Paraflavitalea devenefica: one gene and its partner. Each later gene encodes a partner of the first gene's protein in a complex. Links are inferred from orthologs where the notes say so. Each region holds a gene or a part of one and is shown on either strand. Other genes may lie near its edges.

Region 1 (5,615 bases):
ATACTATGCGCCAGATCAAGAAACTGTTCCTTGCCTTTACCCTGTTATCTCCCATCCTGTCATGGGCCTGCATCAATGAATATTACAGAACAGAACCTCCCTTTGTCAATAACCAGTTAGACCTGTCTGCTATCCTGTATAGTGAAGGACATACTTATCCTTACTGGAAGAATGGGTTTCAGGACGATATTGTGATGCTGCAACGGAGAGACTCTCTGCTGTCTGTAGGATTGAGCAAGTTGGATTATAAATCATTATCTGATTATGCAGCCTTTGAATTAAGGATCGGCGACAGGAAGAAGGCGGTTGAAATACTGGAGCAATTATATGAACAACATCCCAACGAATACAATATTGTAGCCAACCTGGGCACTGCGTATGAGGTAACAGGCAATAATGAAAAGGCGCTGGCATTACTGAAGAAGGCTGTGCAGATCAATCCACAATCGCATTATGGATCAGAGTGGATACATGTACGTATCCTGGAGCAGAAGATAGCCCGTAAGGATTATGACAAGATCATTAACCTGGGCATACAGGATTTCTCCCAATGGATCATTGATAAGCAATACCGGTTTCCCAGGGATGCTGATTCACTCAAAATGCAGATCGCTTACCAGTTGCATGAACGCATTGCTTTTATTCCTCCGCCCGATGATATCGTGGGCCAACTGGTGCTGGACTTTGCCGATATTGTTGCCAAGACTGCTGAGTCAAGGGACAAGGCTATTCCTTTTTATGAGTATGCTGAGCATTATGGTTCATCCCTGCAAAAAACAGTAGCAGCGCGTAAGCAGGTATTGAAAGAAGAAAAGAAAGAGGTAAAAGATACTTTCCGCTGGGCCAGTGTGGTATGGGCCATTCCCTTGCTTGCCTTTGGCCTCATTCTCGCTGCGTGGCTGCGCAGTATACGGAAGCACAAGTCAGAAGCCTGAGGTCTGCTATTTACTTCCTACTTCCGATTTCGGATCTTCGACTGCTGACTTCACAAAGTTGCGCATCCTGCTCAGGAATTGGGTGAGCTGCTGCATGTCTTTGATATTGTCTGCTATCAGCAGGAACAGTTTACCGGTTTGTTTCAGCTTCGCGTTGTTGGTGTACTTCTGTATATAGGTGAGTATTTCCCGGAAGGTATCAGATTCAAAATAGGGAGAGTCAGCCTTATTGATGAAGAAACATTTTAACGTTTCATCACGGAGTAACATCTTTTCAAAGCCGAGCTCTACTGCCAGTTTACGGCTGCGCACGGTATCGAACAAGTCTTCCACCTGTTTGGGTATGGGGCCAAAGCGGTCCTGCAATTCCTGGGCAAACTCCTGCAGGGCTGCTTCATCCTCGCAATTATCCAGGCGGGTATATAAGGATAAGCGCTCAGTGATACTTTCTACATACGTATCCGGTATCAGTATTTCCAGGTCGGTATCAATGGTACAATCCTGTACGTAGTCTTCCTGTTTGGATATTTCTTCCTTAAAGAGCGCCCTGAATTCAGTCCGTTTTAATTCCTTAATGGCTTCATCCAATATTTTCTGGTACATCTCAAAGCCGATCTCTGCCATGAAACCACTTTGTTCGCCACCCAGCATATTGCCGGCTCCGCGTATATCCAGGTCGCGCATGGCAATCTGGAAACCACTGCCCAGCTCACTGTGCTGCTCCAGGGTTTGTAAACGTTTCCTGGAATCATCGGGCAGGGTGCTTACAGGCGGCGCCATGAGGTAACAGAAGGCTTTCTTATTACTTCTTCCCACCCGTCCACGCAATTGGTGCAGGTCACTCAGGCCAAACTGGTGGGCATTGTTGATGATAATGGTATTTACGTTGGCTATATCCACCCCGCTTTCTACGATGTTGGTACATACCAGTACATCGTATTTCTTGTCAATAAAGTCCATGATACGCTCTTCCAGGTGATGGCCTTCCATCTGTCCGTGTGCAGTGCCGATGCTCAGGTCGGGGCAGAGGCCCTGTATCAGGCCCGCCATTTCGGTGAGGCCCATTACCCGGTTATGGATAAAGAATACCTGTCCGCCGCGTTCTGTTTCAAAATAAATGGCATCCCGGATCACATCCTCATTAAATACGATTACTTCCGTTTGGATGGGTTGCCGGTTGGGCGGCGGCGTATTGATAATGCTCAGGTCCCTGGCTCCCATGAGGCTGAACTGTAAGGTTCTTGGAATGGGCGTAGCGGTGAGTGTAAGACAGTCTACATTTGTGCGGAGGGTCTTGATCTTCTCCTTATGTGCCACACCAAATTTTTGTTCTTCATCAATGACCAGCAGGCCAAGGTCTTTGAACTTTACTTCCTTGCCCAGCAAGCCATGGGTACCGATGATGATATCAACCTTCCCTTCTTCCAGCCGTTTTAAGGTTTCCTTTTTCTCTTTGGAAGATTTAAAACGATTGATGTAATCAACCGTTACCGGGAAGTCTTTTAAGCGTTCTTTGAAAGTTTTGTAATGCTGGAAAGCAAGGATGGTGGTAGGCACCAATACGGCAGCCTGCTTGCCATCGCAACAGGTTTTGAAGGAGGCTCGCACGGCCACCTCTGTTTTACCAAATCCTACATCACCACACACCAGCCTGTCCATGGGAGAGGGCTGTTCCATGTCTTTCTTTACATCGGCCGTAGCTTTGCTCTGGTCGGGCGTATCCTCATAAATGAAGGAAGCTTCCAGCTCTGTTTGCATGTAGTTATCCGGCGTATGCTGAAAGCCCTGCTGTGCTTTACGCTGGGCATAGAGCTTAATGAGGTCAAAGGCAATTTCCTTGACCTTGACCTTTGTTTTTTCCTTGAGCTTGTTCCAGGCATCGCTGCCCAGTTTATTTACTTTGGGAATGGTGCCTTCTTTGCCGGTGTACTTGGATATTTTATGCAGTGAGTTGATGTTCACATACAGAATATCACTGTCTTTATATAGAATGCGTACTGCTTCCTGCAGCTTACCATTGACATCTATTTTCTGTAATCCGCTGTAAGTGCCTACGCCATGATCAATGTGCGTAACATAATCACCCGGTTGCAACTCGCGCAGGGTGCGGAGGGTAAGTGCTTTATTCTTATTATAAGCCTGCTTTACCTTGTACTTATGGTAACGCTGGAAGATCTGGTGGTCGGTATAGCAAACGACTTTAAGGTCTTCATCAATAAATCCCTGGTGAATGGAAGTAGGAACGGGCGTGAAAGGGATCTCTGCTTTCAGGTCCTCAAAAATGCTGTTGAGCCTTTCCAGTTGCCGTGGGTTCTCGGCAAAGAGATAAAGGCCAAATCCTTTACCGGCCCATTGCTTCAGGTCCCTGATCAGCATATCAAACTGGCGGTTGAAGGCCGGCTGATCTTTGGTGTTGAAAAGAATAGTGGAGGCCTCTTCTCCGGTACCGAAGGTTGAGTCGTGGCCAAACTCTATGAGGTGACGTCCCTGTAATTGTTTTTCCAGTGTGGTGGCTGGTACAAAGTCATCGGTTTTGATATTGGCTTTTATCAGCTTGCTCTCGTCCTCGTCAATTTCCTGTACTTTGCTTTTTATATCCCTGCCTTTCCCGGATGTAGCTATTGCATTGGCTGCTGCTGCCTTCGCTTCTTTTTGCAGGTTCAGGAACAGTTCCAGGTCTTCTTCCTGTGTAAGCAGTTTCTCTTTGGTAAGTGCCCAGTCCTGCATCCATACAACGGTATTCTCCGGCAGAAAATCGAACAGGGATGTCTTTTCATCACTGTCAAACTGGGTTTCCACATTGGGAATGATGGTTACCTGCAGCAGTTTCCGTTCACTTAACTGGGATTCGGGATCAAAAATGCGGATAGAGTCTACATCATTGCCAAATAGTTCAACCCGGTAAGGTTTTTCGTTGCCAAAGGAGTAGATATCAAGAATGCCACCGCGCAGGGCAAACTGCCCGGGTTCATATACAAAGTCGGTACGCTGGAAGCCATAGTTCACCAGTTGCTCCATCAGGCCATCTACGTTGATCGTGTCGCCTGCTTTGAGGTAGATGATATTGCCGGAGAGGGAATCGGGTAATACTACTTTTTCAAACAATGCTTCGGGATAGGTGACCAGCAACCCGGTACGGTTGCCTTTACCGGCAGCCTGTGCGGCAAAGCGCGTAAGCGCTTCGGTGCGCAGCATGACGTGGGAAGCATTGAGTAAACGGAAGTTCTTCCTGTTCTTGAAGGAGGAGGGGAAGAAATAGACATTTAAAGCACTGGTAAGGTTCTCTAATGAATTGTGCAGGTAGGCCGCTGCTTCTGCATCCTCACAAATGACCACATGGTTCAGTTGACTGCAGGAAGGATGCTGAAAAATGGTGCTGATGACAAAGGCAGAGGCGCTGCCACGGAGATGGCTGCAGTAGATATGTTGTGGCTGGGCAAAAGAAAGCCTGTCCGCCAGTTGAAAAAGGCGGGGGTTATTTTTATAACTATCCAGCAACGACTGCAAATTCATAACAACGGGCGCAAAGATACGAAAAAGCAGGGAGTACATGAAGGCGAAGGGGAAGTGCGGGTGGATAATAAATGTTAAAATTGCATATGTGTGCCGGTTGCCTGGTAGCCCCGCTGTTTACAGTTGATCGGCTAAATCATTATAGCAATTGATCATCATCAAGTATAGTGTAGACTACTATAATCCTGTTTAAAATTGAAAAATAGTAATGCACCGGACGTGGAAATAAAAGTTGTTTTTTAGTATTGGAGGAAAGAAAAATGGTCTACATTAGCACCCGACCCGATTGCTTGCCATTAAGGCACTAATATAAGAGCAGCTAACAAGCTGCTCTTTTTCTTTGCAGCCGACTCCTGCACTCCCTGCTAATCCGTGTGGTTTTTTGTATATTTAAGGAAACTCATCCAGCATGTTACAACCCTGGCGAACCGGCAAGGTTATACGCATTACCGATGAAACGGCTACTACCAAACGTTTCTGGATACAGGTGCCGGAGCTGGAGTTCTTTGATTTTACACCTGGCCAGTTTGTAACATTAGACCTGCCTATACATGAGAAGCCCAATAAGCGCTGGCGTAGTTATTCCATTGCATCCTGGCCTGATGGCACCAATATATTTGAATTGGTGATCGTATTGCTGGAAGGCGGGGCAGGCACACATTATCTTTTCAATGAGGTGAAAGAAGGTTCTGAGCTAACGTTGCGCGGCCCGCAAGGGGTATTTGTGCTGCCGGAGCCCGTAGACCGTGACCTTTATTTTATTTGCACGGGAACAGGGGTAGCGCCGTTCCGCTCTATGAGCTATCATATCCTGAACCACCAGATACCACACCAAACTATTTACCTGGTCTTTGGCTGCCGCAAATTTGGCGATGCGTTGTATGCTGCCGAATTAAGAGACCTGGAAACGAAGGTGTCCAGCTTCCGCTATATCCCTACTTTTTCCAGGGAAGCGCCTGGTGAGCATTGTACAGGCTATGTTCATGCCGTATATGAAAAAATATGTAATGAAAACAGGTTTCCTGCGCCTGATAATCCGGAGCTGCTGGTGCCTAAGCCTGCTTACTTTTTTTTATGTGGCTGGAAAGATATGATTGACGAAGCCAAGCAGCGTATCCAGGGATTGGGATATGACAAGAAATCCATCCACCAGGAGTTATATGGTTA
Region 2 (5,005 bases), on another replicon or contig:
ATGCAGCGGTAAAGGCAAATACTTTCGTTTTCATTTGCTATTGATTTTGATTTATGGTGAACTTTTCTTTGAAGTGGTTTAGGTGTGTCGGGGTGGTTAATTTTGTGCTTCTTTCTGTGCGTCCTGTTTCATCTTTTCGTTCGCTGTGATCAAAAAGTTCACACGACGGTTTTGTGCACGGCCATCATCGGTGTCATTGGTGGCTACAGGTGCTGATTCGCCATATCCTTTGGTGGTGATACGGGAAGAGCTGACGCCGCGGTTACGCAAATAGGTGGCTACTGCGCTGGCCCTTCTTTGAGAAAGCCCCTGGTTATAGGAGTCAGAACCCTTGCTGTCTGTGTGGCCCTGTACTTCAATATTGGTATCAGGATACTCTTTTAATACAGATACCAGTTTGTCCAGGTTACCTTCAGCAGAAGACGACAGGTCGGACCGGTCATAGCCAAATAAAATCTTTTCGCTGAATTCTACTACAATACCTTCCCCTACACGTTCTACTTTGGCACCGGGAACTCTATTCTCAATTTCCTTGGCCTGTTTGTCCATTTTCTTCCCTATAAGTGCGCCGCCAACGCCACCAACGGTAGCGCCTATAATGGCTCCCAGGGCTGTATTACCGGCTGCCTTACCGATTACGCCGCCAACTACTGCTCCGCCGGCAGTACCAATAACAGCGCCTTTCTGGGTTTTGTTCATGCTTTTGCAACCGCCTAACAAGATAGAGGCTGCCACGATTGCTGTGAGGGTGTTTTGAAGTGGTTTCATAAATAGTTTTTTGTTGAATAAATCCAAGTCACCCCTTTCAAACTTTATACCACATTGCCAAAATCTGACATATCTGCCTGAAAATGAGAAAGAAAATCCTCATTCCGGTGCCCAACCTTTCAGTCTGGCATTTGTTCTTATCTTTGACCCTTCCCAAAAAATCATATGGCGAAAGTTAAAAAGGCAGTGCCGGCAGAGAACGGACAAACCGGCAGTAACGCATCGCACGATGCGATAGAAGTGTTTGGAGCGCGGGTACATAATCTCAAGAACATTGATATTAGTATTCCAAAAAATAAACTGGTGGTCATTACGGGTATTAGTGGCAGTGGTAAATCATCACTGGCCTTTGATACCATCTATGCCGAAGGTCAGCGCAGGTATATGGAAAGCTTCGGCGCTTATGCCCGGCAGTTTATTGGCGATATGGAACGGCCTGAAGTGGATAAGATCACCGGCCTGTCGCCCGTTATCTCTATCGAGCAGAAGACCACCAATAAAAACCCCCGTTCCACGGTAGGCACCATTACAGAGGTGTACGACTTTATGCGGTTATTGTATGCCCGCATTGGCGAGGCATATAGTTATAATACCGGTAAAAAGATGGTGAAGTTCAGCGAAGAGGAGATCGTGGACAATGTATACAAGAAGTTTAAAGGTAAAAAGATCACCGTACTGGCGCCGTTGATACGCGGACGTAAAGGGCATTACCGGGAGCTGTTTGAAGACATACGCAAGAAAGGTTACCTCAAGGCACGTATCGACGGCGAGATTAAAGACCTGGCGCCCAAGATGCAGGTAGACAGGTATAAGATCCATGATATTGAAGTGGTGATTGACCGCCTGCCGGTTACCGATGATATGCGGGTACGTTTAAGTCAAAGCGTGCAAAAGGCATTGCAGGTAGGTAAGGACCTCATGTTTTTGTCGGTGGAAGGGGTAAGCGGAAAAGAGGCAGCTCTGGTACAGTATTCCAAACTGCTGATGTGCGAAGACAGCGGCATCAGCTACGAAGAGCCCTCACCCAATACTTTTTCTTTTAACAGTCCTTATGGCGCCTGCCCCGTGTGCAAAGGTTTGGGCAATGTGTACCAGATCAGCATGGAAGCTATTATGCCTGATAAGAACCTCACTATTAATGAAGGGGCTATTGCTCCCTTGGGTGCTGAACGGGATGCCCATGTGTTTAAACAGGTGCAGCAACTGGCTAAAAAGAATAAGTTCAGCCTGGATATGCCAGTGAAGGACCTGCCCAAAAAGGCGTTGAACCTGGTATTGTATGGCGCTGAAACTGCGCCGGAGGAAGAAGAGCAGTTTGATTTTGATGAAACTACTACAGGAGGTCCTTTATACCAGACGGAATATGAGGGCGTGATCCCACAATTGAAACGCTGGTTTGCCGGTGGTAATACAGATGCCCTGCGCGACTGGGTAGAACAGTTCATGGAACTGCGGGTATGTAATTCCTGTAATGGCGCCCGCTTAAAGAAGGAAAGCCTTTGGTTTAAGGTAGATGAAAAGAATATTGCAGAACTGAGTGAGCTGAACCTCGATAAGCTGATGGCCTGGTTTACTGGTATTGAGAACCGGCTGAGCAATAAACAAAATGCCATTGCCAAAGATGTGTTGAAAGAGATCAGGGAGCGTCTGCAGTTTTTACTGGATGTTGGGCTGAATTACCTCACTATGAACCGTACTTCCCGCACCCTGAGTGGGGGAGAGTCGCAGCGTATCAGGCTGGCTACACAGATCGGTTCGCAATTGCAGGGTATTACCTATATATTGGACGAACCGAGTATCGGATTGCACCAACGCGATAATATGCGGCTGATAGAAGCGCTGAAAAACCTGCGCAATATTGGCAATAGCGTACTCGTGGTAGAGCATGATAAAGACATTATGCTGGCAGCCGATCACCTCGTGGACATAGGCCCCAAAGCTGGCTATCATGGCGGCAGGATAGTAGCCCAGGGCGATCCGGCAGCATTGTTGAAACTGGATACTCTTACTTCCTCTTATATCAATGGTCACCGGGCTATTGCTGTTCCCAAAGAACGGCGTAAGGGCAATGGTAAATTCCTGGAGATAAAAGGCGCCAAAGGTAATAACCTGAAGAATGTAGATACTAAGTTCCCGCTGGGTAAGTTCATCGTGGTAACTGGTGTCAGTGGCAGTGGAAAGTCAACCCTTATCAATGAAACCCTTTATCCTATCCTGAGCAAGCATGCCTATAACTCCAAAATGAACCCGCTGGAGTATAAGAGCATCAAGGGATTGGAGCATGTAGATAAAGTGATAGAGATAGACCAGAGCCCTATTGGCCGTACGCCGCGCAGTAACCCCGCTACCTATTGCGGCTTCTTTACTGATATACGCACCCTGTTTGCTTCTGTACCCGAAGCAAAGATCAGGGGATACAATGCAGGCCGTTTTTCTTTCAATGTGAAAAGTGGCCGTTGTGATGTTTGTGAAGGCGGTGGTATGCGCGTGATAGAAATGAACTTCCTGCCCGATGTATATGTGCATTGTGAAAAATGCCAGGGCAGGCGGTACAACCGGGAAACTCTGGAGATACGTTATAAAGGAAAGTCTATCAGTGATGTACTGGATATGACGGTAGAGGATGCTGTGGAGTTTTTTCAGAATGTTCCTTACATCTACCGTAAGATTAAAGTGCTGGAAGAAGTAGGACTGGGATACATTACGCTGGGCCAGTCGGCTGTAACACTCAGTGGCGGTGAAGCGCAGCGTGTGAAACTGGCTACCGAGTTGGGTAAGAAGGATACCGGTAAAACCTTTTATATTCTTGATGAGCCTACTACCGGTTTACACTTTGAAGATATCCAGCACCTGCTGGATGTATTGTACAAGCTGGTAGACAGGGGTAATACGGTATTGGTGATTGAGCACAATATGGATGTTATCAAGGTGGCCGATCATGTGATAGACCTGGGGCCTGAAGGAGGCGATGGCGGCGGCAGGATACTGTTTGAAGGAACGCCGGAAGACCTGTTGAAGGTGAAAGAAAGTCACACCGCAAAATTTCTAAAAGAAGAACTTAAATAATTTGAAGATTTGATGATGGAGCAGACTACCAAAAAGAGAGTAATTATTGACATGGATGAAGTGATTGCTGATCCGATGGGGGATATGATCACGTGGTATGAGCAGCAATACGGAAGAAAAGTGGATTATAGCAAGATGATAGGTTCATGGGTGAAAGGCTTCCCGGAGGAACACCATACCCTGATACGGGACCGTCTCAGATCGCCCGGCTTCTTCCGGCACCTGCCGGTGATGAAGGACAGTGTGGAAGTATTGCGTGAAATGAATGAGCGGTATGAGATCTTCATTGTGTCGGCTGCTATGGAATTCCCCAATTCCCTGAAAGATAAATACGAGTGGCTGCAGGACCATTTCCCTTTCTTTAGCTGGCGGCAGATCACCCTCTGCGGCGATAAGCGGCTTGTTTACGGCGATTATATGATAGATGACCATGCGTTCAACCTGGTGCATTTTCCAGGCAAAAAATACCTCTATTCCACGCCTCATAACCTCCGCGAAACGGAGTATGAAAGGTTAGGTAGTTGGGAAGAAGCAGGAAAGATTTTTCTTGGATAAAAACAGATAGCCGGCCATTATTCATAGCCGGCTACCGGAGGATACTGGGATAAACCAGAGTTCGTTTAAGCTGCTCCCAATAAGCGGGCGCAGGGAGTGATCAATAAAATCTTTTTTATCAGGGTACTTAGAACGATAGGGAACGGATCAGGTTTTTGACTCAACCGGATATTTGGATTTTACTAATTTCCCTGCTGCTTATTGGTTATAAATTAAGGGTAGCAAGAGAATAGTGATTATTTACCGCACAATTACCTGGCCGTTTTCCAGCCGCTCATCATCACTGAATACTTCATACAGGTAATTGCCTTTTCCCATATTATTAAGTACAGTTGTTTCTTTATTGCGAATATTCGCCTGTTTTACCAGCTTGCCTTCCAGGTTGAATAAGAACAGTTGATATACCCTGCCTTCTTCTCCGCTGGCGTTGAAGAATAGCACCTGGTGGTTGGCATTGGGATATAACCTGATCTTATGTTTCTTGGTGTTCACCTGCTTTTGCACCAGGATGGTGTCGGCAGGTTGCCCGGAAGACGAAACCGGAAGCCCCGGCATGGCAAAGGAAGAGGTTGACCATGTAAGCATGCCAATGACCAGCAGGGGCATGGCATGTCCA

What was found.
Region 2: the proteins of mfd (region 1) and uvrA are in contact, whole or in part, in a crystal structure (PDB 4DFC), measured with the Escherichia coli proteins. The link is inferred for Paraflavitalea devenefica from one-to-one orthologs.

The regions. Positions count from the first base shown.
Region 1 is NZ_JAARML010000001.1:578,482-584,096, reverse strand. The notes cover bases 742-4,834. They hold mfd (transcription-repair coupling factor), read right to left. Parts: upstream 4,449-4,834; coding sequence 942-4,448; downstream 742-941. Other genes in these bases: HB364_RS02230 (tetratricopeptide repeat protein), read left to right, coding at 742-935. Also shown: more of HB364_RS02230, read left to right, coding at 1-741; HB364_RS02220 (ferredoxin--NADP reductase), read left to right, coding at 4,858-5,615. UniProt on the Escherichia coli protein: Couples transcription and DNA repair by recognizing RNA polymerase (RNAP) stalled at DNA lesions. Mediates ATP-dependent release of RNAP and its truncated transcript from the DNA, and recruitment of nucleotide excision repair machinery to the damaged site.
Region 2 is NZ_JAARML010000009.1:52,541-57,545, reverse strand. Bases 552-4,034 are described here. They hold uvrA (excinuclease ABC subunit UvrA), read left to right. Parts: upstream 552-933; coding sequence 934-3,834; downstream 3,835-4,034. Other genes in these bases: HB364_RS31350 (5' nucleotidase, NT5C type), read left to right, coding at 3,850-4,034; HB364_RS31360 (OmpA family protein), read right to left, coding at 552-768. Outside these bases: HB364_RS31365 (porin family protein), read right to left, coding at 1-34; more of HB364_RS31360, read right to left, coding at 97-551; more of HB364_RS31350, read left to right, coding at 4,035-4,389; HB364_RS31345 (T9SS type A sorting domain-containing protein), read right to left, coding at 4,630-5,005. UniProt on the Escherichia coli protein: The UvrABC repair system catalyzes the recognition and processing of DNA lesions. UvrA is an ATPase and a DNA-binding protein. A damage recognition complex composed of 2 UvrA and 2 UvrB subunits scans DNA for abnormalities.